Regions from separate parts of the Solibacillus sp. FSL H8-0538 genome, predicted to be linked through region 4. Evidence: riboswitches for the same ligand, from Rfam matches in the RefSeq annotation. Region 4 holds a riboswitch; each other region holds the start of a gene.
What was found. Region 4 has a riboswitch for S-adenosylmethionine ahead of metK (methionine adenosyltransferase). Riboswitches for the same ligand answer to the same signal wherever they lie in the genome.

Region 1 (7,826 bases), 960 kb from region 4:
TCTTTTTCTTTTAATAAACCAATTTTACGCGCATATTCATTAAATACACGAGTCATTGCTGATTTGGCACCGGTTTCATGTGTACCACCGTCACGCGTACGGACATTATTAACGAATGATAAAATTGTTTCGGAGTAGCCATCATTAAACTGGAAGGCAAACTCAACTTCAATCTCTTGCTGCGTTCCTTCTACATATTTAACGGGATGTAAAACGTCTTTCTCCTCGTTTAAATAGGCAACGAATGCTTCAATACCGCTTTCATAATGGAATACATCATGTTGACCTTCACCACGTTCGTCAATTAGCTCAATTTTTAAGTCTTTCAGTAAAAACGCTGATTCTCGTAAGCGCTCAGCAAGTGTGTCATAATTATATTTAGTGACTGAAAAAATTGAATCATCAGGAAGGAAATGAACTAATGTACCCGCTTCCTTCGTGTTACCGATGATATCAAGGGACGTTACGGGTTTACCACCATTTTCAAAGCGCTGACGGTGAATTTGTCCGTCTCGGTAAATCGTGACTTCTAAAAATGTCGATAAAGCGTTGACAACGGAAGAACCAACACCGTGCAGACCGCCACTAGTTTTGTAGCCACCTTGACCAAATTTACCCCCTGCGTGAAGAACGGTAAAAATGACTTCGGGTGTTGGCTTCCCCATTTTATGCATACCTGTTGGCATACCGCGTCCAAAGTCTCGAACGCTAATACTATTATCTGCATGAATTTTTACAATGATATGTGAACCAAATCCAGCAAGTGCTTCATCGACCGCATTGTCGACAATCTCGTAAACTAAGTGATGAAGGCCTCTGCCGTCAGTTGAACCTATATACATGCCTGGTCGTTTTCGTACTGCCTCTAGTCCTTCTAATACTTGAATGGCATCATCATTATAGACGAGCCCTGGCTGATTTTTTGCCAATTAAATTCCCCTCCAAAAAACAAACAAACGTTCGGATGCTCTACTAATCGTACTGATTATAGCATTCCATGTCAAATACGATACACTAAAAAAAGTAAGTGTATACTTCAATTAAACATTAATTGTACCATCTAACGGATTTGTTTAAAAGTTAGCGCTCTATCTCAATTCACGATTTAAGAGTCGTTCTCCTGCAAAACAATAGAATTCATACGAAAAATATTCCCTCTTTCGCAAAAAGTGAAAACGGTGTAGAATATTCAATACAAACTATTAGTACCAACTAGTAATTCTGCAAGTTGAAAGGAGCACATCAATGGTTAATGCATTACTTCTCATTTGTGCTTATGTCATTGGCTCGATCCCATCTGCACTGTGGATCGGTAAATTATTTTATAAAACGGACATTCGAGAACATGGAAGCGGAAATTTAGGAGCAACAAACACATTTCGGACTTTAGGCAAAAAGGCGGGTTTAGTTGTAACAATTATCGATGTGTTAAAAGGGACTGCTGCCGTATTATTAATACTGCTACCGTATTTTTCAGATACCACTATTCACCCATTAGTTCTTGGTATCATTGCAGTTGTGGGTCATATGTACCCAATCTTTGCGCGCTTCCGCGGTGGTAAAGCAGTGGCGACATCGGCTGGTGTTATACTCGGTTACGCGCTACCCTTATTCATCGTACTTTTTTTCACATTCTTTACCACGTTAAAACTAACGAAAATGGTGAGCTTAACGTCTATCGTTTCTGTATGTGTTGCTTTAATTTATAGCATTGTGTATTGGATTGTGACAGGTGATTTTGCACTATTTATTTTAATTGCGTTTTTATTTACATTCATTATTTATCGTCACCGTGAGAATATTAAACGTATTAAAGAAGGCACAGAACCAAAAGTTAAATGGCTTTAAATTGTTTCAGCCCTCTCTATAATTGAGAGGGTTTTTTCGTATACTTATCGTAATAATTCATTCATAATAAGATAGAAGTAAAGATTGTACAATTGAGGTGAGTAGATTGGATATTATTATTACTGAGGAAGCAATGACTTGGTTTTTAGAAGAAATGGAAGTAGAGCAAGGAGATTTTATTCGTTTTTATGCACGCTACGGTGGCTCTTCCCCGTTTCACGAAGGGTTTTCGCTCGGCATGAATCGTGAGCAACCACATGAAGTAGGTGTGGATACTGAAATTAATGGAGTACACTTTTACGTTGAAAAAAGTGACGAGTGGTTTTTCAATGAACATGATTTGCACGTATCCGTGGATGCGGCTCTCGATGAACTCGCATATCATTACAAAAAAAATTAACGCATGTGGACTATTAAAGTCCTCATGCGTTTTTATATGTTGTGAATGGACTTGGTGGATAAGAAAGAAAAACTTTCCCATCCTCATAAGTAAGGACATCAACTCGCTCTATTTTGGGCGAGTTGTGTCTTTCTAACACCCGGATAAGACAGTTTTTTATCTAAATTATAAGAATAAATAGTAATCTGTTTTTATTACGAAAAATAGCTATAATAAAATGTACAACATAGAATATACAGGATTGAAGGGTTTGAAAAAGTGAAAAAAGAATTTTATTGGCGCTGCCTGTTCTTTTTAGCAGGTATTCTTGTGCTATCTTTTGGTTTAGCGCTTGTTATAAAGGGACAGGCAATTGGTGTAGGCTCTTGGGATGTATTACATATCGGACTTGCGCAAACAGTAGGCCTAACAATTGGTTCATGGTCTATAATTTTAGGCTTTATAATACTTGCAGTGAACGGCTTCATCACGAAAAGTTGGCCGCAATTAGGAACCTATTTAGATATGATCATATCCGGGGTTTTCCTTGATATTTTCATCTATTTACTACCAGAAGTGGACGGTCTATTTATGCAATTCTTAGCCTTTATTGCAGGTATAGTGTTATTGGGTTTCGGATGCGGGATGTATATGGTTGCAAATATCGGTGTGGGTCCACGTGATACACTTATGATCCTTCTTGTGCAGCGTTTAGGTTGGAGCGTAAACCGTGCGCGTACGACGTTGGAAGTAGTCGTTGCGGTCGTTGGCTTTGTATTAGGTGGCCCAATTGGTGTCGGTACGCTTATTATGGCATTCGGTTTAGGCCCAGTTGTACAATGGGCGCTAACAATAAATATAAATTTATTTCAACGAGTATCTGGCGTTGACAGTGCCATTCTTGGATAATAGTAATAGAAGTGTAATGACCCGCATCTAGCGTTGTCGTTACGCTTTTTTAATGTAAATAAAATACGATTTCTCTTGGATCTTCGAGAAATCGTATTTAGGGCTAAATATGAAATTCAATCGCATCTTCAACAAAATGCCAATTATAAGGTGTTTCTTGGTATACGTAGTAGTTTAACCAGTTGTAAAACAGCAAGTGGGAATGCGCGCGCCAAGTATTTTTAGGTGCCTTTGTTGAATCGTCGTACGGGAAGTAGTTCACAGGCATCTCAATTTCGTCGCCCTTCTCTAAATCACGGTAATATTCATCCGAGAGCGTAGATGCATCGTATTCTAGATGGCCGGTAATCATAATATGCTTATTGTTTTTCGACTGTACAATAAAGACCCCTGCGTTATCTGAATAACTTAGTAAACGTAAATTAGGGTGTGCGCGTACCTCATCAATCGAAACCGATGTATGTCTTGAGTGTGGTGCGACATATTCATCACTAAAGCCGCGTACAAGGTCTACCGTTAAATCGGTAATGACATGTGAGTAAATACCAGAGCATTTTTTCGGTAGCTCAAATTTTCCGATGCCAAAGTGATGATAGAGTGCTGCCTGTGCGCCCCAACATATATACATGATTGACGTCACATTGGCATTTGCCCAATCCATTATGGTTTTAATTTCTTCCCAATAACCAACTGCTTCAAAGTCCATTTTTTCAACGGGTGCCCCGGTAATAATTAGTCCGTCATAGCGGCGGTGTTTGATTTCATCGAATGTTTGATAAAACGTATCTAAGTGAGATTTTGAGACGTTTTTTGATTCGTATGTAGCGGTATTTAGAAATGTCACGTTTACTTGAAGTGGTGTATTCCCTAATAAGCGTAGTAATTGTAATTCGGTTTTCTCTTTTTCCGGCATTAAATTAAACACTAAAATGTTTAAAGGACGGATTTGCTGTGTTTTCGCACGGTCTTCTTCCATTACGAAAATTTTTTCTTCTTTCAATCGCTCTCCAGCGGGTAAATGTTTCGGTATATTAATTGGCATTCGTATTCCCCCCATTTTAGTTTTTAACAAGGGCGAAGTCTATATGGCACCGTGAAATTATAAAACCTCTCATTCCAGCAAAAAGAATGAGAGGTTGATCGCTCGTTCTTATCTCTCAAGGGAGTCCCTTGCTGGAAGTAGCACCTTTCTAACCATGTTAGAGGTTGCTGAAGCTTCAACGGGCCATATCCCTCTGCTTCTCTTGATAAGACTATTAAATTGGATTAATAATATCATGCAATTTGGAATTATGCAATAATTATAAATGTATTTTTACCTCCCGAACTCCTTCCGATAAATCGTATCGTCCTGCAGCATATATACATAATTACCGCGCATCAAAATCTCACCATCTAGTAAACTGTTAGCATCGTCCATGAAATTGATTACGGGTCCTGGTAAATAGTCTGTACTATGCGGGAAAAGACGCCTTACTTGCCCCTGCCAATCAGACACTATAAATGTATCATCCTCATCGCGTACAAAATGTTGAAAATATTGTTCCCTAATGGACCAAAAACCGCAATTCAAGCTTCCTTCTAAATCATCATAGGCCTTCACGAGCTTAAAATCATCGTAAATAAAGAAAAGTTGTTCTTCCTTATTAATGTTCATGGCAGAGCATTCCACCATGTCAAACATACGCGCATCCCATAGCCGCTTCCCTGACCGATTAAAAACGACGACACCTTCACGGCCGATTGTATTACTAGGGTCCCACCCGAAATTCCCATAGACACCTTCATCGGTATAGCCAACCCAAATGCGGTCACTGTCATCAATTTGCATATAATTAATACCATCACCGAGTAATAATTGACTAACAATCTTCCCTTGATTATTAGCAATTATCGCGTTTGGTCCTTCATCAATAGCAATGCGAGAACTCACAAACAAATAACAGCCATCTGAAAACTGATCCATGCGATCGACAAATAACGGTAACTTAATGTGTAAGATGACTGCACCATGTACCTTTAAATGTACGAGCTTATATTCAAATAATGTATCCTCTTCAGTATCTGGTGTTGTTATGTTATAGAGTAATAGAACTTCATCTTCAACTGTTGCACTAAAGGCATATAGTTCAAATGGGGTTGTGTAGCTCGCCCATTTAGGTAACTTGATGTGCTCTTTTGGATGCCAAAAAAATTCAGCGTTCATTGTTCATCCCTCGTTTCACAGCGTATATTAGAAAAGTGCATTCGCGCCTGTTTGCACGCGACAAGCTGCTTGCGAGCCCGAAGCGAAAGTAAACGCTCCACCACTTTCGCCGAGGGCACTGAAAAAGTCCTTCAGCTATAAGTAAGAGCGTCCAAGAACGGAAATTCGTTACTGGACGCTTTTTTTCTTCGATGCCGTTGATTTCCATTCCGGCGGACGCTTTTCGCGGGCACGGCTCCAGCCTTCTCCCTCGCTTCGCTCAGTCCGGGTGCTTCCGCTCGTGCTGTTCCCGCAGAAGTCGCCGCCTCCATTCCAATCAACTGGAACTACTTTCATCACAAGAAGGGCTCTTCCCTCGTATAATCGCACACATTTCTTGTATAATTAAAGTACTAATAAAAGGTGGTGCGACCATGATTTCTAAACAGGAAACATTCAATTTGAGCCCGTACATGGCGTTGTACGATTTAATTATCCCAAAGGACAATATGCTTCGCCAAATTAATGAACTTGTGGATTTCTCATTTATTCTAGACGAACTAAAATCGAAATACTGTTTAGATAATGGCCGTAACGCGATTCCACCGATTCGTATGTTTAAATATTTACTATTAAAAGTGATTCATGATCTATCGGATGCCGACCTTGTCGAGCGTTCAAAATACGATATGTCCTTTAAATATTTTTTAGAGATGGCACCAGAAGATGATGTAATCGATTCAAGTTCACTGACAAAATTCCGTCGACTTCGTCTCCAAGATGTGAATTTAATAGATTTACTGATTCAGAAAACAGTTGAAATTGCCTTAGAAAAAGGGCTACTACTAAGTAAAATGGTCATCGTTGACGCTACCCATACAAAGGCTCGTTATAATCAAAAATCGCCAAAAGAATTTTTACAGGAAAAATCTAAAAATGTACGTAAAGCCGTGTATCAACTCGACGAAAACATGGTTGGAAAATTCCCTGAGAAGCCTACGTCAAATGAAGTCACAGAAGAATTAGATTACTGTCGTCAAGTAGTTGAAGTGGTGGAAACGCAATCAAAGGTTGCACAAATCCCGGCTGTGAAAGAAAAATTAAATGTTTTAAAAGAAGTGATTGATGATTATGAGAATCAGTTAAGCTATTCAAATGATCCCGATGCGCGGGTTGGACATAAGTCGGCTGACTCGGCTTTCTTTGGTTTCAAAACGCATATTGCGATGAGTGATGAACGAATTATTACGGCTGCGGTTGTGACAACAGGTGAAAAAAGTGATGGTCATTATCTTCAAGAACTAGTTGAAAAAAGTAAAGAGGCAGGTATGGAAATTGAAACGGTGATTGGTGACGCCGCTTATTCTGCGAAAGATAACTTACAATATGCTAAATCAAAAGAGCTCCAATTAATTTCAAAGTTAAATTCAGTCATTACAAACGGTAGCGGACAACGAAAAATCGAATTTGATTACAATAAAGATGCTGGTATGTTTGTCTGTCCAGCTGGGCATCTAGCTATTCGAAAGGCACTTTCTAAGAATAAAAATAAGAATAAAAATCCGAAAATGGCATTTTATTTTGATATTGAAAAATGTAAAGTCTGCCAGATGCGTGAGGGCTGTTATAAGGATGAGGCAAAAAGTAAAACCTATAATGTGACCATTAAATCAATTGAACATGAAGAACAAGCTGCTTTCCAAGAAACTGATGCATTTAAACAGCTTGCGAAAAACCGTTATAAAATAGAGGCGAAAAATAGTGAATTAAAAAATCCGCATGGCTATAAAACAGCCATATCAGCGGGTTTATTTGGCATGCAAATCCAAGGTGCCACAACGATATTTGCGGTGAATCTCAAACGAATATTGAAACTGCTAAATGAAAAAGTGTAAGTAATAGACAAAGAAATAAGGCACTTTCCGTTCGATTCGAACAGAAAGTGCCTTATTCTTATTTGAAAAACGAAACCATCATAAAAAACGTAAGTTTTTCAGTGCCCTCCTTTCGCCCGAGGGATCGAAGCGACCTCGAGCGTGCGGCGCGAATGCCTAGACATTATCAAAAAGTTATACTTTCTTATAAGTTAAGAAAAGGTTGCCTCATACATTTTGAGACAACCTTCTAGCTTTAGGCGAATTTTTCGCGCCAGCTAGTTCGTTCCTTTTCATTGACGAGTTGTTCGACAACTTCATCCCAGCTGTTTGTTAACGTATTATAAATTCGCGCAAAGTAACGATCTTCCGCTGCTTCATATAAAACAAATTGAACATACGGCACATCATTAATTTGTAATTCCTCTGTAGAAGCAATCGAAGTAATATACGTTTGCGGTGTGTCATCGTCATCTGTATTATCTTGCATGGCTACAAGTTCACTAATTAAAAGTGAGTTATCCACGTCACCAAGCTCTTCTTGTTCTAAATAAGCAAATAATTCGGGGAATTCACCAAACTCAAGCACTTCTTCTATATCCCCATGTAAAATGGCTTTGTGTACAGTGCT
Region 2 (7,826 bases), 2.3 Mb from region 4:
TGTTCAAGAATTTGCGCGTTGTTGGATGCGTGGGCTTTTTAAATAGCTCGATTGCTGAGTTATGCTCCACAAGCTTCCCTTTTTCGAGTACATACACGTAATCGCAAATTTTTTGGATTACGTTCATTTCATGGGTAATCAGTAAAATAGTAATCCCAAGTTCACGATTGATTTTTAACAGAAGCTCTAAAATGGAGTCTGTCGTTTCTGGATCAAGTGCGCTCGTTGCTTCATCGCTTAGTAAAACTTCGGGTTCCTGTGCAAGGGCGCGGGCGATAGCGACACGTTGTTTTTGTCCACCAGATAATTGGTTAGGGAAGTTCGTTAATTTATCCGTTAACCCAACAATCTCAGCATACTTTGCGACTTTAGCTGCTACCTCTTTTTTACTATAGCCGAGTAAGTTTAGAGGAATTGCAATATTGTCATAAACTGTTGCTGTTTTAAGTAGGTTAAAACCTTGGAAGATCATCCCGATTTTTTGACGTGTTTTCCGAAGGTCCTCTGTTGATGCAGACATTAAATCCACACCGTTAATTCGAACATTGCCACTAGTTGGGCGCTCAAGTAAGTTGACACAACGAATCAGTGTACTTTTTCCGGCACCACTATAGCCGATGACGCCGTGAATTTCGCCTTTTTTGACATGTAAATCTACATCATCAACGGCATTGAATACACCTTGCTTAGATGGGTACTGCTTCACGATGTTTTGGAGTTGTATCATAAAAATCCTCGCCTTTCTAGAGAAAAAGCTACCGGCAAAGTTGCCGATAACTTTTCGTATTTTTGGTGGATAAGAAAGTATAACTTTTCCATTCACATTAGTAAGGACATCAACTCGCCGTATTTTGGGCGAGTTGTGTCTTTCTAATTACGAATTAAAATCCTGGAATAACTGCGCCTTCATATGTTTCTATAATATAATTACGTACTTCGTCAGTTTGGTAAGCTTCGATGAATTTCTTTAAATCTTCGCTATCTTCTTCACCTGGACGTACAACTAATTTGTTTACGTACGGAGAGTCAGATGATTCAAGAATGATCGAATCGTTTTTCGGATTTAAACCTGCTTCAAGTGCGAAGTTTGTGTTGATTGCTGCAAAATCTACTTCAGCTAATTGAGTTGGTAATTGAGCGGCTTCTAGTTCGATAAATTCATAATTATGTGGGTTATCTACTACATCAAAGATGGATGCGTTAATGCTCACACCTTCTTTTAATGTGATATAACCAGCATCTGCTAATACAACTAATGCACGTCCACCGTTTGTCGCATCATTAGGTAAAGCAAATGTTGCACCGTCAGGAACTTCTTCCATTGACGCGTATTTAGACGAGTATATGCCCATTGGATTTAAAATTGTATTTCCTACTGATACAAGTTCTTCGCCGCGGTCCGTGTTGAATGTATCTAAGAATGGCTGCGTTTGGAAGTTGTTAATATCAAGATCGCCTTCTACTAGCGCTGTGTTCGGTAATACATAATCAGAGAATACACGGATGTCTACTTCTAAGCCGTTTTCCGCTGCGATGTCTGCTGCAATTTCTGTAATTTCTTCGTGTAAGCCAGCAGTTACGCCGATTACTAATTTACCGTCATTTAATGTGTCTTCTGCAGTTTCTTCTCCGCCACAAGCTGCAAGAGCAAGTGCTAAGGCTGATGTTGCAAATAAAAAGCCGATTTTTTTAAATTTCATGGTTGAAATCCCCCTAGATGTTTTGTTTTAGTTAATAAAAAAATGCCTCTCTTGAAAAAGAGAGGCATCGAAAAGTCAATTTAGATTACCACTCTTATCTTTCAAAACATTTCTGTTTTGTAGGAATTAGCACCGGCCAACAAGTGTTGGTGGTTGCCGAGCTTCATAGGGCCTATCCCTCAGCTACTCTTAATAAGAGAAAAACATTATATTTAAAAACTAATTAATGTAAATATACAGACTATTTAGAACAAAATCAATATAAAATTATATTTTTCTGAAAAAACTTTATTTTAAGATAGTTTGTTGTTAAATAGAAAAAAGCACATCTTATGGGAGGGATGTGCTTTTCATAACTATTTGACGATGACTTGCTTGAATAAATTTAATTTTTCTACGCGGCGTACAGCTTCACGCATACGATCCTCATTTACAAGTAGACCAACGCGCACATAGCCTTCACCGTATTCACCAAAGCCATTACCAGCAGCAACGGCTACGTCTGCCTTTTCTAATAGTAAATTTGCAAATTCCTGGCTTGTGTAGCCTTCTGCAACAGGCAACCATGCAAAGAACGAGCCTTTTGGTGCCGTAATGTTCCAGCCGATGCGGTGCGCTTCTTCAACGAGTATATTGCGGCGGCTTTCGTATGTTGTCCGTAAAGCTTCAACACAGTCCTGTTCCGCATTTAATGCCACTGCTGCAGCATGTTGCACAGCGGGGAACTGGTTACAAAATAGATGATCTTGAATGATATTGATTGCTTCAATTATTTTGGCATTGCCGACAGCAAAACCAATGCGCCAGCCTGCCATATTATATGATTTTGATAATGTATACAGCTCGATGCCGACATCTTTTGCACCGGCCGCTTGTAAGAAGCTCGGAGGACGAACGCCGTCAAAGCCGATTGCACCGTACGCAAAGTCATGCGCAACGGCAATATTATTTTCCTTCGCAAACGCTACTGTGTCTTCAAAAAAAGCTAAATCTGCTGTGCCCCCAGTTGGATTGTTCGGATAGTTTATGTACATCAATTTTGCTCGCTCGCGTACTTCTGGAGAAAGTACCTTGTAATCTGGTAAAAATGCATTCGCCTCTTCAAGCGGCATCGTATCAAATTTCACGTCTGCAAGTGCAACTCCTGATAAATAATCCGGATAACCTGGGTCTGGCAACAGCATATAATCGCCAGGATTTAAAATTGCCATTGGTAGCTCTACTAAACCAATTTTTGTTCCGCCTAAAATCGCTATTTCTGTGTTCGGATCAATATCCACGCTGTATTCACGTTTGTAAAAATCAGCGGCTGCCTGTTTAATTTCTGGGATACCGCGGAACGGAGAATATTTATGCGTTTGCGGATCCATCACTGCATGCTGCAGGGCTTCAACAATATGACCTGGTGTTGGTTGATCAGGATTGCCTTGCCCTAGATTAATAATATCGCGTCCTTCCGCAAGCGCTGCATTTACTTTTCCAACGAGTGCAGCAAAAAATTGCGGAGGGAGTTGCTGTAGTTTTTTCGAAAATTCCATGTACATTCACCTTTTTCAGAATATAATAAAAATAGTACTGTTATGGTAGTCTTTTTTTAGCGAATAGTAAAGTGTATTTTTAGGTTATCCGCATAAGAAAGTATAACTTTTGGAGATGTCTAGGCATTCGCGCTTTTGCTAAGAGGTCGTTTTAATTCCTTGGGTGTAAACGGGTGCGAATGCGCTTTTTTAGTAGATAAGAAAGTATAACTTTCTTATCTACATAAGTAAGGACATCATCTCGCCCTCTATTGGGCGAGATGTGTCTTTCTAAATAAAAATGTCTAGAGGTGGGGTTCTAATGAAAATCGGATGTATCCAATTAAATGTAGGTTTTGGAAAAGTAGAAGAAAATTATGCGCGCGCAGAGAAATTTATTCGCGAGGCGGCGGCAGGTGGAGCAGAAATCATCGTACTACCTGAAATGTGGAATACCGGCTATGCACTTGAAAAATTAGGGGAGCTTGCAGATGTGAACGGTGAGCGCACGCAAAAATTTTTAAGTGAACTGGCACGCGAATTACACGTACATATTGTTGGCGGTTCTGTTTCAGTGAAGCGCGGCGATAAATTTTACAATACGATGTACACGTTTAATCGCACAGGCGAGCTAGTCGGCGAATATAGCAAGGCGCATTTGTTCCGCTTAATGGACGAGCATTTGTATTTGGAGGCGGGGGATGCAATGAACCGCTTCCAGCTTGACGATATTGAAGCAGCGGGTGTGATTTGCTACGACATTCGTTTCCCGGAATGGCTACGCTCGCATGCACTGGATGGCGCGAAGGTATTATTTATTCCCGCACAGTGGCCAACACCCCGTATTGATCACTGGAAAACGCTATTACAAGCGCGTGCCATTGAAAATCAGTGCTTCGTTATTGCGGTAAATCGCATTGCGAGTAAGGTAGAAAACTTTAACGGGCAGTCGATGATTATTGAGCCGTGGGGCGAGGTCTTATGGACAGGCGCTGATGATGAGGAGTTAGCCATTATCGACGTTGATTTTTCAATTGTTGATGAAGTGCGCAGCCGCATCCCAGTATATGATGACCGTCGCCCGGGATTATATGAAGAAGTAGTAAAACAATCAGTTCGTAAATAATTTAGAGAGACAAAGTCGGAGCAATTCGATTTTGTCTTTTTTAGTGGATAAGAAAGTATAACTTTCCCATCCACATAAGTAAGGACATCAACTCACCCTATTTTGGGCGAGTTGTGTCTTTCTAATCGTTAAGGAAATTATCAAATTTCGCCTTGTGGATACCATTTAAATAAGTAAATGCAACGCCCAGGCGAAAGCGCTAGCCTCTCGAAGTCGCGGTCTGTCCTCGGGCGAAAAGCGCCTTCACTTTGGATTCTCTAGCGCTTTTGTTACTTCTCGCCCCAAAGTGCGGCTATTCGCTAAAAATTCCCACTTGCCGTCTTAAGCGTCTCATTTTAAAATAGGAACAAATGTTCTGTTGTTGGGTATCATATAGTAGAAAGAGGTGAGACTATGTATGAAAATGCTCCGAATCGTTCCGTTATTTGTATTGATATGCGCTGCTTTTACGCCAGCTGCATAGGGCTTCTTGAAAATTTAGATGTGATGAAGGTGCCGATTGCTGTTGTGGGGAACTTTAGCCAAAAGGGAAGTGTTGTGCTCGCTGCGTCTCCACCGATGAAGGAGCGCTTTCACATTAAAACAGGCTCCCGCTATTATGAAATTCCGAAGCATCCAGACATTCGTTTATTTGAGCCGAAAATGGAGTTTTTCGTTAAAATTTCGATGGAGATTACGCGGCTCTTAAATGATTTTGTACCGAAAGAGGCGATTCATGTGTATAGCGTGGATGAAAGCTTTGTCGATTTAACCGGTACTGAAAAATTATGGGGACCACCTGAGGAAACGGCGAAGTATATGCAACAGCGCATTTACGATCAGTTTCAAATTCCGAGTGCAATCGGGATGGGACCGAATATGCTCATGGCAAAGCTTGCTCTTGATATTGAAGCGAAAAAAACAGACTTTGCGAAGTGGACGTATGCAGACGTACCAACAAAGCTCTGGCCTATATCACCACTAAGTGACATGTGGGGCATCGGCAGGAGAACGGAGCGCACACTAAATAATATGGGGATTTTCTCGGTAAAGGATCTCGCGCATACAGACTTAAAAACGCTCGAGAAACGCTTTGGCATTATGGGCAACCAACTGTATTACCATGCGTGGGGCATTGATTATTCAAAAATGGGCGCGCCCATTATGCAGGGGCAAATTAGCTACGGCAAAGGACAAATGCTAATGCGTGATTACCGCAGCCGAAAAGAAATTTTAACGGTTATTTTAGAGATGTGTGAGGATGTAGCAAGACGTGCGCGCGAGGCACAGCAAATCGGCCGCACAATTTCTCTTGGACTTGGCTACAGCAAAGATGCATTTGGCGGGGGCTTCCACCATTCACGGACGATTTACGAGCCGACGAACGATACGATGAAAATTTACAAAGTGTGTGAGCGACTACTCGATGAATTTTATGCTGAACGACCAGCACGTCAGCTATCGATTGCACTGACAAACTTAGAAAGTGAACATTCAATGCAGCTGAGCCTTTTTGATGATCAAAAATGGAGGAAGCGAAAACTTGGTGCGGCGATGGATAAAATTCGTACGAAATATGGCTCGACGTCAATTTTGCGTGCAGTGTCATATACAGAGGCGGGAACAGCGCTCTCTCGCTCCGCATTACTAGGAGGACATAAAAAATAGTGGCAGGTGGAGAAGATGAACCGAGATCGAGGAACAATCAAATGGAATGCAATGATGCTGCCAGAGCATGTGAAGCTACTTCGTGAATGGCAGAGTGAGGATAAGCTCGTTGAAAAACCAGAACTCGATGAATGGGCGCTGCAGGAACTGAGCGAGCAATTAACACATGCATATGAAAATGCGCTCCAAGTTGAAATGAAAATATGGGAGACGACAGCGATTTATAAGGTGCGCGGCAAAATTGATAAAATCCAGTCAGAAAAGCAACAACTACGACTAGAGGACGGGCGCACATTCAGTTTTCATCGAATTTGCGGTGCCGCATTGGCTGACTAAATAAGTGTTTATGTTATAGATTAAATACGAACAGCACTTACTGAAAATGGTTACTAGCTTTGTGCAGAACGATTACAATGTATATGCATATAATAATTGTAAAGATGTGCGGAGTCGAAAAAATGAAAGAACGGCGATTAAAATTATATTACAGTAGCAAACAAAAGAGCTAACTCAGTTACAATGAGTTAGCTTTTTTTCTCGAAAATGGTAATGGATTAATAATTTTTTTTAGTGGTTGTCTTTTTAAAAAGAACAACGTATAATAATTTTCATCGAAAAGCTTGTATAGAGCGTAAAAAACGAGTTCATTTGTATTTTTACAGTGTACAAATGTTTTACATCAGAGGAGGGTACTCAACATGAAAAAAATAATCGTAACGGGTGCGTTAGGTCAAATTGGTTCAGAATTAGTAGGAAAGCTTCGTGAAACATACGGAACGGATAATGTTTTAGCAACAGATATTCGTAAAATTGGAAACAGTGCAGGACCATTTGAAGTATTAGACGTAACAGATGGCCAGCATATGCATGACTTGGCGAAAGATTTTGGCGCAGATACAATGATTCATATGGCAGCTTTACTTTCAGCGACAGCGGAAAAAAATCCGGTGTTTGCTTGGAATTTAAATATGGGCGGGCTAATGAATGCGCTTGAAGTTTCGCGCGAGCTTGATATGCAATTTTTTACACCGAGCTCAATCGGTGCATTTGGGCCTTCAACGCCAAAAGACAATACACCACAAGATACGCTACAACGTCCGTCAACAATGTACGGCGTCAATAAAGTAGCGGGTGAATTATTATGTGATTATTACCATACGCGTTTCGGTTTAGATACACGCGGTGTGCGTTTTCCAGGATTAATCTCATACGTAACGCCTCCAGGTGGCGGTACGACAGATTACGCGGTGGATATTTATTACAAAGCAATTGAAGAAGGCCGCTACACTTCATATATTGCAGAAGGCACGTATATGGACATGATGTATATGCCAGATGCACTGCAAGCGATTGTCGATTTAATGGAAGCAGATGGTTCTAAATTACAGCACCGCAATGCATTCAATATTTCAGCGATGAGCTTCGAGCCGTCACAGATCGCAGCCGAAATTCAAAAGCACATCCCAGGCTTCCGAATGAGCTATGATGTAGATTTAGTGCGCCAAGCAATTGCTGATAGCTGGCCAAATGCAATCGACTCATCAGCCGCTGTTGCAGAATGGGGCTTTAAAGCACAATATGATTTAGCAAGCATGACAACTGATATGCTTGAAAAACTAAAAAAGCAACTTAAGAAAAAAGCGATTTCTTAAAATAATGAAATAGAATCCCGAGTAGGTCCACTTTTTAAAGTGTTCACTATTCGGGGTTCTTTTTGTTAGCAGGAATATGTGAATTGAAAATGGAAGTATTAGAATGTGGTAGGAGCTTACATATTACAACGGAGGTATGAAAATGAAACCAAAAGTGTTGATAACACATGAGTTGCCAGGGGAT
Region 3 (7,826 bases), 560 kb from region 4:
CTCTGTTTTTTCTTTCTTCTTATCACGATAGAAATCAGTAAATACCGCCAAAGTTTCATCATTCGTATTAAAAATCAAATCGTTCGCTAGCTTAATTTCTGCTTCTGGAATCGACGCGTAACGTTCTAGTTTTTCTGTATTTACAATCGCGTAATCAAGACCTGCTTGTGTACAGTGATATAAATACACCGCATTTAGCACTTCACGGCCAACTGGTGGCAAACCAAATGATACATTACTTACACCAAGGACCGTAAGACAACGTGGAAGCTTTTCTTTAATAAGGCGAATCCCTTCAATCGTTTCTTCTGCAGCACCTATGTATTGCTCGTCCCCTGTACCAACTGGGAACATCAGCGGATCAAAAATAATATCTTCCGGTGCTAAACCCCATTTTTCTGTAAGAAGCTTATACGAACGTTCCGCTACTTCAAGTTTACGCTCACGTGTAACGGCCATCCCGACTTCATCAATTGTTCCAACAACTAGTGCCGCACCGTATTTTTTCACAAGTGGCATGACTGCATCAAAACGTTCCTCGCCGTCTTCTAGGTTAATCGAGTTTATGATTGCTTTCCCTTGAGAGAACTTCAGTGCTTCTTCCATTACTTTCTCATCTGTTGAGTCAATAACTAAAGGCACCTTCACTTTTTTCACAACTTCCTGCATGAAGTTGCGCATATCTTCTACTTCATCGCGGTCTGGGTTGGCTAAACAGATATCAATAACATGTGCCCCATTTTTCACTTGAGCACGCGCGATTTCTGCCGCTTCTTCAAATTTACCGTCAATAATTAAATTTTTAAATTTACGTGAGCCGATAACGTTCGTACGCTCACCAATAAATAATGGACGCATTGAATCATCATATTGTAGCGGTTCAATTCCTGATACGACGTGGCCATGCGTATTTGTTTTTGGTTGGCGTGGTGCATGACTATCTACCGCTTGTCGGATTGCTGCAATATGAGCAGGTGTTGTTCCGCAGCAGCCCCCCACAATATTTAACCAGCCTTTTTCTGCAAAGCCTTGTAGCTTTTTCGATAAAGAATCTGGCGTTTCATGATAGCAGCCTTCCTCATCGGGTAAGCCGGCATTCGGATAACAGCTAATATAGCCTGTAGATAATTCTGCAAGTGAACGAATATGATCCGTCATAAATTCTGGACCTGTCGCACAGTTTAAGCCGACAGATAGAGGTTTAATATGTTCAATTGAAATATAGAATGCTTCAATTGACTGACCTGCAAGCGTTGTTCCCATTGGCTCAATTGTGCCGGAAATCATAACCGGCAGCTCTTTTCCTAACTCATCGAAGGCACGACGAACAGCAAGTGTTCCTGCTTTAACGTTCAGCATATCCTGACTTGTTTCAAGCAGTAGTAAATCCGAACCCGCTTCGATTAACGCCTTTGCCTGAACGTAAAAGTTTTCTTCTAATTCATCGAATGAAATACCACCAGTAACAGATAACGTTTTTGTCGTAGGACCCATTGCGCCTGCAACAAAACGTGGCCAGTCGGATGTTGAAAATTCCTTGGCAGCCTCTACTGCAATTTCGACAGCACGCGTATTAATTTCTACAGCCTTATCACCTAAATCATATTCATTTAATACGAGTGGTGTCCCACCGAACGTATTCGTACAAATAATATCTGCCCCTGCTTCAAGATAAGCGCGATGTACTTTACCGAGAACATCTGGACGTGTCAGTACTAGGTTTTCGTTACAGCCATCTAAGTCCTCGCCACCGAAATCTTCATACGTTAAATTTTCATTTTGCAGCATTGTTCCCATTGCGCCATCGATTACTAAAATTCGTTTTTGAAGTTGTTCTTGTATTGGATGGTTAAGCATTTGTTTTTACTCCTTTGTTTTGCGCATCAAGTTCTTTTACATAGTCCATTAATTGAAGCGTCATATCGTATCGTAAAAACGGCGTAATTAAATAAATGCCGTTGAAATATTCACAAGCTGTATCTAGTAGTTCTTTAGCGATTGCTATACCTTCAAAGGTTGCAGCTACTTTATCCTCGCCACATGCTTCCATACGCGCAAGTACTTCTTCCGACAATTTAATGCCTGGTACTTCATGATGCAGGAATTCAGCGCTTCGGAATGAAGTTAATGGCATAATCCCAATATAAATCGGCGTTTCTAAATGCTTCGTTGCCTCATAAATCTCAACAATTTTTTCTTTTGAATATACCGGCTGCGAAATAAAATAATCTGCACCGTGTTCAATTTTCTTCTCTAAACGTGCAACTGCTCGATCTAACACACGAACATTCGGATTAAATGCAGCTGCTACTGAGAAGCTTGCTTTTTTACGAAGTGGCTTACCAGAGAAGGAAATACCTTCGTTTAACTGCTTAATAAGGGAGATTAGTTCCATTGAAGAAACATCGTACACACTAGTTGCTCCTGGGAAGTCCCCTACCTTTGTTGGATCGCCTGTTACTGCTAAAATATCATGTAGTTCAAGCGCATCAAGCCCCATAATATGTGATTGCAAACCTATTAAATTACGGTCGCGGCAAGTAATATGAGGTAATGCGCGAATTCCATGCTGTAGTTTTAAAATCGACGCCATCGCAATATTACTAATACGCGGTGAAGCTAGCGAGTTATCTGCCATCATAATGACATCCGCACCGGCAGTATATAATTCCTTTGCCCCTTTGACAAAGCCATCAATTTCTAAGTGACGTGGTGTATCCAACTCCACAATGACTGAACGCTCACGCTTCGCCTTCACATGAAGCGGTTCTTGTTTTGGTGGTTCTGGTACGCGTACAAACTCTACGCTTACTGGCTTAATTTCTTTAGCTGCAAGCGGCTTTATATTCGCTAAATGTTCTTTAACCGCTTTAATATGCTTCGGGGTCGTTCCACAACAACCGCCAATTAAACGCACACCTTGGCCAACTAGCTCCACGGCTGCACGCGCAAAATAATCCGCTTCTGATTCGTACACAACGCGCCCATCTTCTACATCAAGTAAAGATGCATTTGGATACGCAGACAGGTACGCTGTTTTTGGTAGCTGTACGCCTTCAAATGCTTGAATTGTATGGAAAGGACCTAAACGGCAGTTGCTCCCAACAATATCTGCACCGATATGATCTAACTCATACAATGCACTATTTAGCGTCATACCATTTTGTAATCTACCTGGCTCATGCATTGATACTTGGGCAATAATGGGTAAATCCGTTAATGTACGTAGCAATTGTACAGATGCTGATAATTCATCGAAATCATAATACGTTTCTAGTAAAAATCCGTCCGGCTCACCTGCAAGTAACACTTCGGCCTGCTCACGAAATGCTGCTAAAATCTCTTCAAGCGTTGTATCGCTTTTACGAATGCCACGAATACCACCAATTGTTGCAAGCACAAACTGTCCACCTGGTGCAGCTGCACGTTTTGCTATTTCAAGTGCGGCGCGGTTAAATTCTGCTACCCGTCCCTCGTAACCGTAACGAGCTAGTTTAATCGCATTGGCGCCATATGTATTTGTTTGAATGATATCTGCACCAGCTGCAATGTATTCACCGTGGATTTTTTCAATAATTTCCGGTCGGGCAACATTCATTTCCTCATGGCAATAATCTAAGCCATATGAATACAGTAGCGTACCAATCGCACCATCTGCTGTTAACACACGTGTTTGTAACGTTTCAAGCAATCCCATACTATTTCCTCACTCTCATTCCACACGATTTATTTACTGTATTTTCAGTCTTTTTCATCTATAATAAAAAGCCTTCTTGTTTAAGAAGGCTTTACACATTGTAAATTTAGTTCCCTCTCATCTACAGGCATTAATAGCCTACTGGATTTAGCACCTGACAAATGTTGGTTGCTGAAGCTTCATTGGGCCAGTCCCTCTGCTTCTCTCGATAAGAAATATATGAATTTTTGAAATAATTAAAAGAATCATAACTTTATATAAGAAGAACGTCAAGACTATTTAACCGAATAAAGCGGAAGCTAGTTTAATCTACTTGATTATTGTAATAATTTGGTCTGCCGTTTTTCTACCATTTTGAATGCAAGCACCAATTCCTACACCAAAATAAGAACAGCCCGCAAGCAGTAGATTGGGATACCGTTTTTCTAGATCTTCTACTACAACACCTAACGCTTCATTATGTGCTAAATCATAGCGCGGCATTTGATGTATCCACTTTGTCACATTGACTACTTTCGGTGCCTCTTCAATGCCAAGGCTTAAACGAATATCCTCTCGCGCAACTTGTGTCAACTGTTCATCTGTCATTGCAGCTAGCTCTTCGTAGTGTGGATTACTATTTTTATAAAATAATCGTACAAGTAAATTACCTGAGGCCGATGTATGCTTCCATTTACGGCTCGTCCAAGTTGAAGCGTTACATACTAAATCACTATTATATGAAACGATAAACCCTGTCCCATCAGCTGGTAAAATGCTATCAGGTACATCAAAACCTAGATACATCGTCAATACGGAAGCTGTTGTGAATTTTTTCAAGCTTGTATCTATCGCCTCATCTACTAATACCGAGCGCACCGTTTCATTTGGCACAGCAAGCACGACAACATCCGCAGTTATTGTCTCGCCATTTGCTAGTACTACATCATATTGCTCGCCATTTTTGACAACACGCTCTGTTGCAGTATTTTTAAAAAACTCAACTTCAGGTAAGCTTTCCTCTAAACGATCAATTAAAGCAGGCAGTCCTGTGCGGAATGAAATGAATTTTTTATTATTCGCTTTTTCAAACTGCTCACGGTTCTCCTCAAAACCTTTAATAATTGAACCGTAGTTATTTTTATAGTCCACTAAATATGGTAATGTGGATGCTAGTGATAGCTGATATAAATCCCCGGAATAGACCCCCGCAAGCACTGGCGCAACCTGTTTCTGTACGAGCTCTTCACCCAAGAAATAATCAAGGAACTCTCCAATGGAACTTTCCTTCGTGAAGTTTGTATTTGGCAATTCAAAATCTTGCAAAGCACGTTTTTTGCCTTCCTCTGAAACTAATGTGCTCGCCATTAATGACTCTACATTCATCGGAATCCCGAACGTCGAACCCGCTGGAATTGCATGTAATTCATTATTTGTATGAATATATGAAATGCCTGTTTCGTTATAAACAAGCTCTTGTTCAAAGTTTAGTTCACGCACAAGTTCAAGTACTCCCGGATGGCGTGCAACGATTGAATCTGCGCCCGTCTCCATAATAAAGCCTTGTTCCTGCTCAGAATGAATTTTGCCACCTAAATACGCATTTTTCTCCAATAAAATTAAACGTGCCTCTATTCCTTGTTCAACCATCTGCCTTTTTACATAATGCATTGTACATAAGCCCGTAATGCCGCCACCGACAACAACAACTGTTTTCATCTCTAACAACTCCCTATACGCACTAAAATCTCCCTTAAGTATAATCGTTTTTCTTCTATAATAGACAGCTAGTGTTTTACAAAATTCGCACGAAAAAAAATGAGCGTCAACAAAACTCTGTCATCGCTCATAATTGCTTGTGTTCGCTTACTTTAATTCCTGCGCCACAATAGCTAATGTATCCGCTGAGTGTGTCACCTCATCAAACGCCATACCCAACTCTAAAATAACATCACAAATTTGATTCACTTCTTGTTCCATTAAACTGTTTTGCTCTTTTGTTTCATGTAGCGCCTGCACAATATGTGAAAATTTCTGTTCTGTTCCATTCATACTCTGCTCACCCGACGTTACTGCACTCTGAATTTGTTTTAAGGATTCCATCAATTTATTTGTTCTCATATTTGTATTATGCAAGAGCTCTGCTACATTTGTGGCAGATTCCTTCGTTTGCTCCGATAGCTTACGAACTTCACCCGCAACAACACCAAAGCCTTTTCCTGCTTCTCCAGCGCGGGCTGCTTCAATGGCTGCGTTTAACGATAATAGATTCGTTTGGTTAGCAATAGTCGTGACGATACCCATGATCGATTCCATCTCTTTAGAAATCTCTACAAGCATTTCAATTTCAAGGGCAATATGTTGAACCGACAAATTTATATCTGACATACTAGTCGATTGCTGCTGTAACTGCTCTTTCCCCTCATTCGCTTGAACTGCTGCTACGCTTGACATTTCAATCGCCTTTTTCGCATAAGCAATCATTTCTTCTGACTGGGAAGTGAGCTGATGGAACGAGGCGTTCGTTTGCTCTGAAATAGCCGCGAGACTTTCGGTTGACTCGATAATGGAATTTCCAAGGCGTTGCTTCCCATTTTCCATCTCTTGCTTCATCTTATCAATAACTGCTTCAAAAGCTTCTAAAACGAGTTGTTGCTCAAAGTTTAAGATTTTCGAAATTGCTCCCAGTGTAGCAAATTGTATTTCTGGATTGCTAATATTTTTTTGAACAAGCGCCATAAGTTCAATAAATAGATTTTGGAAGGCCCCTATATACCACTGCGTTCTTAAACCAATATGCACATGGACTTGCGCAATACGCGTTCGCTTTTCAAAATATATGGCATCAATACTACCATCAAACATTTCACAAATATGCTTACGCAGTGTAACCTTTAAACGATCAATAGAACTATGGTCATTAATAATTTTCGTAAGGCTCGATTCCATGCCGAGCGTACGATAAAAAGAATCCACGATGGTGCCAATATTGTTATCAACATTTGGTTTAAACGACTTTAAATACCGCAAATCATCAGTTGTTAAATTTAACATATCAATTTGCTTTTTAATTTTTAAGTTGCTCGAGCAGTCTAGTTTAACATGGAATACGCTCATATCAATTTGTTGATGCTCTTTTTTTTTCTTGATGAACATGTTTGTTCACGCCACTTTCATTTGATATTAACTGTGCGTATTTTTCCCTTTATATACAAGAAAAATAACCTTACCACTAAAGTTAAATAAGGACTTTATAACTACTTTAAGCGAAAATTCAATATAACCCTTCAATAGTATAATATTCCCTCAGTATATAAATAAAGAAAAATATCATCGAAAGTAAAAAAATTACAGACATTTTCATTCTAAACTTGAACCATTTAATGTTGAATACTAAATTCACGCTATTTTTTTACATAAATACGTAGAAAAAACTGAGAAGACTATCAATTTTGAAGAACGCTAATAGTCTTCTATTACTTTTCGCGCTATTAAATGGTGCGTAATTTTCACACTTCGCATTATTCATTTTGTTTAATCAAAATCTGCCTCGCCTATTTGCTGTATGGCAGCTTCTCGCCACTTTTCTGCTTCTAAATGATTTACTGCAATGCCGTTACCTTGCTCATAAAGCTCGGCAATATTAAGCTTTGCATGGTAATCCCCAAGCAGTGATGCCTGTTTATAATAGCGAATTGCCTTTTCAGTATTTTGTGTGACACCAATACCATGCTCATAAAAATAACCAATATTATAAATCGAATCAATATTAAACTGTGTAGCCGCACGCTCAAACCATTCAAGTGCAGCATCGTAATTTTGTGGCTGTCCCAGAAGACCTTCAAAATAAACAGTTCCTACGCGGTATTGCGCATCAACATAGCCGCCCTCCGCTGCCTGTATATAATATGAAAAAGCACGCTGCTTGTCCGTCTCCATGCCAAGTCCTTGCTCACACATAATACCGAGCGAAAACATCGCCTCTACTACTCCAGCATCCGCCGCTCTAGTAAACCAACTAAAGGCTAGTTCTTCATTCACGTCTACCCCTTCGCCGTTGAAATACATATCCGCTAAATTATTGGCTGCATCTGCATGCCCTTGCTCAGCCGCGCATGTATAAAGACGCAACGCCTCCTGCTCATTTTCT
Region 4 (7,826 bases):
TTAATCGTGCGCATGACTATACAACCTATGTAGAAGGTGTTGAAAAACTGCGTAAGCATGGCATTCGCGTATGTACACATATTATTAACGGTCTTCCTTTAGAAGATTACGATATGATGATGGAAACAGCGCGTGAAGTGGCAAAACTCGACGTACAAGGCATTAAAATTCACTTACTCCACTTATTAAAAGGCACACCTCTTGTAAAGCAATACGAAAAAGGGATGCTCCAATTTATGGACAAAGATGCCTATGTGAATTTAGTGGCGGATCAACTCGAAATTATTCCCCCGGAAATGGTCGTCCACCGTATAACTGGTGATGGCCCGATTGACTTAATGATTGGTCCCATGTGGAGTGTAAATAAATGGGAAGTATTAAACGGTATTGATGCGGAGCTAGAGCGCCGTAATTCTTGGCAAGGCAAACATTATAAAGTGGAAGTGAACGACTAATGAAGCTACAGCGTGTACTGCAATATGCGCAGTCTTTACTTGAACTGTCTGTAGGCGAAGGCGATATTGCCGTTGATGCAACAGCAGGCAATGGTCATGATACGTTATTTTTGGCAAATCTTGTCGGGGATGACGGCTATGTGTATGCTTTTGACGTGCAAAAGCAAGCGGTAGATGCTACGCTGCACCGCCTACTTGATAACGCGTTAGAACACCGCGCGATCGTGTTGAAAGACGGACACGAAAACGTAGCGAAATACGTAACAAAGCCAGTGTCTGGTGCGATATTTAATCTTGGCTACTTACCTGGTAGCGATCATGACATTATTACAAAGCCAAATACAACGATCCAATCTCTTGAAAGCTTGCTAAAACTCTTAAAAGTTGGTGGCATCATTGTACTCGTTATTTATCACGGACATGAAGGCGGCAAGGAAGAGCGCGATGAGGTCATTCGTTTCGTAAGTGCGCTACCGCAGAAATATATTCATGTACTGCGCTACGAATTTTTAAATCAACAAAATGACCCACCATTCGTCATTGCATTAGAGAAAGTTAAAGAGACAAATTTCACTCTAAAATAGGGAGAGATGATGCTCTATCTTTTGCGGATATTCCCAAAATCACACATACTAATACGTGAAAAGAGCTACGAGCCTCGGAATAATCCGAAGCAAGTAGCTCTTGTTTTATTTATTTCCGCGTTCTTTATTGTATTGAATCCAGAAATCTGCATTTTTGATACCGAGTTTTTCCGGATGGAAGGTCGGATCCTTGCCCTCTTTTTTCTGTTTCTCGTAATCTTTCAATGCAACGAGTGCCGGCTTCATTAAGATTAACATTGCAATAACGTTTATCCAAACCATGAGCCCAAGTCCTGCATCACCAAACGCCCAAGCGAGATCCGATGTTTTAACCGTACCGTAGAACGCTGAAGCTAGGAGTACAAACTTCATAATGAAGATTCCTATTTTTTCAGCCTTCCCTTCTAGCATATAGGAAACATTTGTTTCGGCAATATAATAGTACGCCATTAATGTTGTAAAAGCGAAGAAGAATAATGAAATCGCTACAAATCCAGATCCAAAATTATTTAATGATGGGAATGCACCATTTACTGCAGCTTGTGTAAAGCCACTATAAGTTATCCCTGGTGCATACTCGACAATTAACTCTCCATCTGCACTACCATTATTTGTATTATATGTACCCATAAACAGAATCATTAACGCTGTTGCTGAACATACAAGTATTGTGTCGATATATACTGAAGCTGCTTGCACTAAACCTTGTTTAACTGGATGAGAAACTTCAGCAGCTGCCGCTGGGTGAGCACCAGTACCTTGACCTGCTTCGTTTGAGTAGATTGCACGTTTTACACCCCAGAAAATCGCACTACCAATCATCCCACCAAATATTGCATCTGAGTTAAATGCTGAACGAACGATTAAACTTAACACTTCTGGTACAGCAGTAATATTCATAATAATAATAATTCCTGCTACTAATAAGTATGCTAATGCCATAAATGGAACTAAAACTTGTGCAACATTGGCAATACGTTTTACCCCACCAAAGATAATAATGCCTAGAAACACAATTGTTACTAAACCTGTAATCCAAGGTTCAATTCCGAATGCATTAGTAACTGCTCCTGCAATCGCATTTGCTTGAACTCCAGGCATTAATACCGCTACTGCTAAAATTGCCGAGATAGCAAAAAGAATACCGAACCAACGTTGACCTGTTCCTTTTTCGATGTAGAATGCAGGTCCACCGCGATAAGTACCATTTTTCTTTTCTTTGTAAATTTGAGCTAAAGTCGACTCTATGTATGCCGTAGACGCTCCGATAAATGCTGTTACCCACATCCAAAATACTGCCCCTGGACCACCAAACGCAATGGCTGATGCTGTACCAACAATATTACCTGTCCCCACACGCCCCGATAAGGCAATCGACATAGCTTGGAATGAAGAAACACCAGCGTCTGACTTTTCACCTTTAAACATAAGTACAAACATGTCTTTAATTAAACGTACTTGTACAAACTTTGTTAAAGTTGAGAATAATAATCCAACGATTAAAATTCCGTAGATCATTACTGGACCCCACAGTATACCGTTCAACCAACTTACAAAATCATTAATCATACTTCCACCCCTTTGTTTGAAATATTTTTTTAATTTAGAGTTCACTATATTACAAATCTATAATACATTCAATTAGTTTTTTGAATTTTCCGCAAAATCATTTTTAAATAATATATCCTTACTATATTTTCTCTGAAATCGAAAAATACCTAACAAGAAATTAATTCTTGTTAGGTATTTTTATTCATTCAACAATATATCCAAGTGATCGCAAAACATTATTAATAAAGTCTTCAGTATAGTAATATACTTCTTCACGCTCTAATTCAAAGTACAGGCTATGTAAGCAATCCGGCCATTCTTTATAGTGAAACTCCGATAATTTTTGCTTCAGTAACCACTGTTTCGTCACACCTATATCAGTTATCTGATCATGTCCACCTGTCATAAGTAACAGTGGGATGTCAGGGAAATGCAACTCCTGATCCTTGCGCGTTCTCATTAAATGTTGGAGCTCCCGATACCATTTCACTGTCACCACATTATTTAAAGGCATATGTTCTTCAATATCCGTGTACAAATCTGAATTTCTTGAAAAATGTTGGATGGAAAGTTCATGCCTTAGCTTTACATTTGAAGTTAAAGCACTAAAACTTGTTAATGCATTTGACAGCTTACCAGGTGATAGTTTTAAGCTCAACCACGGAGAAGTTAAAATGACACCTGCACATTCAAATTTCTTCTTTTGTAAAACTTGCATGGCAATTGTTGCGCCTAGCCCATTTCCTATAACAAACAGCGGTAAATTATATTCGAGTGCAACCGATAAGAGTTGCTTTGTAAATTTGTAATAGTCAGCAAAATCTTCATCATGGTATCGCGCATATTGACTTTGCTCGCCATGACCAGGTAAATCCCCCATTACAACGTGAAATCCCGCGCTTCGCAATTTTTCAATTAGCCATGCATACCAACGATGATGCTCATATGCACTATGAAGTATCGCAATAACTGCTTTCGGTTGCCCATCAGCTTCCCATTTCCACATTGTCAAACCTCCTTAGAAAAACACTTCTCGCCTCATTAAAAGTGAGTTGATGTCCTTACTTATGTCGTTGAGAAAGATGTGCTTTCTTAACGACTAAAAACACCGCATTATACTAATAATAAGCATACAAACGTTATGAAATATTATTTCAAAATTATCTAACATTTGATACGATTAGTATATTCACTATTATATCTTATCGGGAAAAGAGGAGATTACAAATGATTTACCCTTATAAAGATAAAAATCCGAATATAGACCCATCTGCCTTCATCGCTGATTATGTGACAATTACAGGGGATGTTACCATTGGAGCAGAAACGACCATTTGGTTTAATACAGTTATTCGCGGAGATGTTTCGCCAACAGTTATCGGTAAACGCGTGAGCATTCAGGATTTATCGTGCTTACATCAAAGCCCAGCATATCCGTTAATTATTGAGGATGATGTAACAATCGGGCATCAAGTAACATTACATAGCTGTACAATTCGGGAACGTGCACTCGTTGGTATGGGCTCGATCATTTTAGATGGTGCTGAAATTGGAGAAGGTGCTTTTATCGGAGCTGGAAGTTTAGTACCTCCAGGTAAAAAAATCCCTCCGAATTCTCTGGCGATGGGACGTCCTGCAAAAGTAGTACGAGAAATCACACCGGAAGACCGCGAAGATATGGACCGAATTATTCGCGAATACGTCGAAAAAGGGCAGTATTATAAATCTATTCAGGAACAAAAACGCTAAAGCGCCTGCTTAGCCCAGACAAGCTTCTTGCAACCCCGAAGCGAAAGTAAACGCTCCACCACTTTCCCCCAAGGAGCTGGCGCTTTCGCCTAGACGTTGGATGTGCTTATTTGAATGGTATCCACAAGGAAAAATTTATTATTTTTTTAACAAAAATAAACGGTGAGCTTACATTTTTTCGTAAGCTCACCGTTGCTATTTTATAAACCAGCTTTTTCTTTTAATACAGATGCTTTATCCGTATTTTCCCAAGGTACATTTAAGTCCGTACGACCGAAGTGACCGTAAGCTGCTGTTTGTTTGTAAATTGGGCGACGTAGGTCGAGCATTTTAATAATGCCTGCAGGACGTAAATCGAATAATTCACGAATCCATTCTACGATTTGGCTTTCAGCTACTTTACCCGTGCCAAATGTGTCAACCGCGATTGACACTGGACGAGCAACACCAATTGCATATGCAAGTTGTACTTCTGCACGATCAGCTAGACCTGCTGCTACGATGTTTTTCGCAACGTAACGTGCTGCGTATGCTGCTGAACGGTCAACTTTTGTTGCATCTTTACCAGAGAATGCGCCGCCGCCGTGACGAGCATATCCACCATACGTATCAACGATGATTTTACGCCCTGTTAAACCAGCATCGCCTTTAGGTCCACCGATTACGAAGCGGCCTGTTGGATTGATGAAGTATTTTGTGTTGGCATCGATTAATTCAGCAGGTACGACTGGTCCGATTACCATCGCTTTTAAGTCTGCTTGAATTTGCTCTAATGTTACATCTTCATCATGCTGTGTAGAAATAACAATTGTATCCACACGCAATGGTGTATTGTTTTCACCATATTCTACAGTTACTTGCGTTTTACCATCTGGTCGTAAATAAGTAAGCTCGCCTGATTTACGTACTTCTGTTAAACGGCGTGCTAATTGATGCGCTAAGCTAATTGGTAAAGGCATAAGTTCTGGTGTTTCGTTACATGCGTAACCAAACATTAAACCTTGGTCACCAGCACCAATTGCATCGATATCGGCATCTGTCATTGAACCTTCACGTGCTTCAAGTGCTTGGTCAACACCTTGTGCGATATCCGGTGATTGCTCACCAATTGCTACTAATACTGCTAGATTTTCAGCATCAAAGCCGTATTTACCACGCGTATAGCCAATTTCTGCTACTGTATCACGAACGATTCCTTTAATATCTACATATGTAGATGTTGTAATTTCTCCTGCTACAAGTACTAAACCTGTTGTTACAGTTGTTTCACACGCTACACGTGCATTTGGGTCTTCTGCTAAAATCGCATCTAAAATGGCATCTGAAATTTGGTCACAAATTTTGTCCGGATGCCCTTCCGTTACACTTTCAGATGTAAACAGTCGTCGGTTTGTCATTTGATTTCCTCCTAGTTATCCTTGCAAGTAAACTTGCGAATTTGAGACGGTACTCATATTCCCATGTTAAGTTCATGCCAATAGGATGAACTTCAAGCCTTTACTGCTTTTTTAACACGAGGATTTCGAAAGGTATATAATATTGAAAGAACTCATTTCATTCGAGTTAATTCCTATTTATTGGATAGACACCTCTCGCCCCATTACAGGACGAGATGATGTCCTTTATTATGTGGTTAAAAAAGTTAACCTTTCTTAAGCACTAAATAAAAAAATCCCTTCGCTCATTAATCGTACAATCGTACGTGAGGAAAGGAGTGTTGTTTTCGTTACCTTTCACTCTTATCGTTCAAGGGAATGTCCCTTGCATCAGGTTGGCACCAACACGTTACATGATTAACATGTATTGCAGGTTGCCGGGTTTCATAGGGCCTGACCCTCCACCAGCTCGGGATAAGAGTATCCGTTCAAGACTACATGTTACGTAATAATTCAAGTGATGTCAAATAATATTTGTCGATTTCTGTACAGGTCTTTACCAAAACTTGCGCTTTACCTAAAAGAAAGTGTACTATTTTATAAGCACATGGAACGGAAGGCGGCGAGTGTAGCTGACGGCATTCGCCTTTCGCTACAGAGCAAAGCTTCCTGCGGGAAAAGCATGCGAACCGAGACCCTGGACTGAGGTCAACACGATGTTGGTCACAAAGGCGTTGCCACAGGACGTGGCGTACTTAGCCTTTGTTCTTTTGTTCCACTGAAGCGGCTCGGTGCTTGCCCGCGGAAAGCGTCCGCCTGGAGTGGAATGTGCTGTCAAGTACAGATTTTGGTGTAGAGCCTTCTGTACAGTAAAAAAATCATTAAAATTAATTAAGAGTTAGTATAGATTATTTAACTCAATGTGTTATACTATTTTTGAAATAGGAAAAAGAAATCCCTTAAAACTGGGAATATTATAAAAAAGGATGGTATTTAATCGATGAATTCAGTAGAAATTGCTAACGAACTGAAGGAATTATTAAGCGGTGGAAACATCAAAGTTCAACTTTCAGTACCACAATTAGTAGAAAAAGCTACATCACGCGGAGAAGCAATGTTAACTGTAGACGGTGCCTTATGCGCTGAAACAGGTAAATATACTGGTCGTTCTCCTAAAGATAAATACATGGTAGAAGAAGATAGCTCTAAGGATAAAATTGACTGGGGCAAAGTAAACCGTCCTATTTCATCTGAAGTGTTCGATAATCTATATGTTAAAGTTGTAAACTACTTAAAAGAGCAAGACGAGTTATTCGTATTTAACGGTTTTGCAGGGGCAGATAAAGCTTCTCAACTTTCAATTAAAGTAATAAACGAATATGCTTGGCATAATCTATTCTGTCATCAATTATTTATCCGTCCAACAGAAGAAGAACTAGCTTCTCATGTGTCTGATTTTACAATTGTTTCTGCACCAAACTTTAAAGCAAATCCGGCTGTAGATGGTACAGATTCTGAAACCTTCATCATTGTTTCAATGGAGAAGAAAGTTATTTTAATCGGTGGTACAGAATACGCAGGCGAAATGAAAAAATCTATTTTTGGTATTATGAACTACTTATTACCAGAACAAGGTATCCTTTCAATGCACTGCTCAGCTAACGTAGGTGAAGCTGGAGATGTAGCGTTATTCTTCGGGTTATCAGGTACAGGTAAAACAACTTTATCAGCTGATAGCGACCGCAAATTAATCGGTGATGATGAGCACGGCTGGTCAGATACTGGTGTATTCAACATTGAAGGTGGCTGCTACGCAAAAACAATCAACTTATCAGCTGAAAAAGAGCCAGAAATTTATAATGCCATTAAATTCGGGTCTGTACTTGAAAACGTAGTCATTGATCCACAAACACGCGTTTGTGATTATGATGATGGTTCATTAACTGAAAATACTCGTGTAGCGTACCCAATCGACTACATTGACAATATCGTAACACCATCTGTGGCAGGTCACCCTAAAACAATCGTTTTCTTAACAGCAGATGCTTTTGGTGTGTTACCTCCAATCTCTAAATTAACAAAAGAACAAGCAATGTATCATTTCTTAAGTG

Region 1: linked by a shared signal. The riboswitch ahead of metA (homoserine O-acetyltransferase MetA) and the one ahead of metK (methionine adenosyltransferase) in region 4 are both predicted to bind S-adenosylmethionine.
Region 2: linked by a shared signal. The riboswitch ahead of MHH87_RS02320 (MetQ/NlpA family ABC transporter substrate-binding protein) and the one ahead of metK (methionine adenosyltransferase) in region 4 are both predicted to bind S-adenosylmethionine.
Region 3: linked by a shared signal. The riboswitch ahead of MHH87_RS16150 (bifunctional homocysteine S-methyltransferase/methylenetetrahydrofolate reductase) and the one ahead of metK (methionine adenosyltransferase) in region 4 are both predicted to bind S-adenosylmethionine.

The regions. Positions count from the first base shown of each region.
Region 1 is NZ_JBBOPI010000001.1:1,852,970-1,860,795, reverse strand. It holds gene parE (DNA topoisomerase IV subunit B) at 1-929, opposite strand, end outside; gene plsY (glycerol-3-phosphate 1-O-acyltransferase PlsY) at 1,246-1,848, shown strand; gene MHH87_RS08735 (HesB/YadR/YfhF family protein) at 1,955-2,248, shown strand; gene MHH87_RS08730 (YczE/YyaS/YitT family protein) at 2,507-3,136, shown strand; gene metA (homoserine O-acetyltransferase MetA) at 3,240-4,178, opposite strand; SAM riboswitch class I at 4,284-4,390, opposite strand; gene MHH87_RS08720 (hypothetical protein) at 4,452-5,342, opposite strand; gene MHH87_RS08715 (IS1182 family transposase) at 5,756-7,216, shown strand; gene MHH87_RS08710 (nucleoside-diphosphate sugar epimerase) at 7,452-7,826, opposite strand, start outside.
Region 2 is NZ_JBBOPI010000001.1:493,893-501,718, forward strand. It holds gene MHH87_RS02315 (methionine ABC transporter ATP-binding protein) at 1-727, opposite strand, end outside; gene MHH87_RS02320 (MetQ/NlpA family ABC transporter substrate-binding protein) at 882-1,700, opposite strand; SAM riboswitch class I at 1,792-1,899, opposite strand; gene MHH87_RS02325 (pyridoxal phosphate-dependent aminotransferase) at 2,057-3,238, opposite strand; gene MHH87_RS02330 (carbon-nitrogen family hydrolase) at 3,540-4,343, shown strand; gene MHH87_RS02335 (Y-family DNA polymerase) at 4,737-5,990, shown strand; gene MHH87_RS02340 (YolD-like family protein) at 6,006-6,326, shown strand; gene MHH87_RS02345 (L-threonine 3-dehydrogenase) at 6,689-7,642, shown strand; gene MHH87_RS02350 (2-hydroxyacid dehydrogenase) at 7,785-7,826, shown strand, end outside.
Region 3 is NZ_JBBOPI010000001.1:3,371,944-3,379,769, forward strand. It holds gene metH (methionine synthase) at 1-1,857, opposite strand, end outside; gene MHH87_RS16150 (bifunctional homocysteine S-methyltransferase/methylenetetrahydrofolate reductase) at 1,850-3,697, opposite strand; SAM riboswitch class I at 3,812-3,912, opposite strand; gene hemG (protoporphyrinogen oxidase) at 4,007-5,395, opposite strand; gene MHH87_RS16160 (globin-coupled sensor protein) at 5,543-6,832, opposite strand; gene MHH87_RS16165 (tetratricopeptide repeat protein) at 7,211-7,826, opposite strand, start outside.
Region 4 is NZ_JBBOPI010000001.1:2,808,029-2,815,854, forward strand. It holds gene MHH87_RS13255 (TIGR01212 family radical SAM protein) at 1-455, shown strand, start outside; gene MHH87_RS13260 (class I SAM-dependent methyltransferase) at 455-1,039, shown strand; gene MHH87_RS13265 (alanine/glycine:cation symporter family protein) at 1,145-2,608, opposite strand; gene MHH87_RS13270 (alpha/beta hydrolase) at 2,793-3,596, opposite strand; gene MHH87_RS13275 (gamma carbonic anhydrase) at 3,818-4,339, shown strand; gene metK (methionine adenosyltransferase) at 4,540-5,736, opposite strand; SAM riboswitch class I at 6,076-6,196, opposite strand; gene pckA (phosphoenolpyruvate carboxykinase (ATP)) at 6,716-7,826, shown strand, end outside.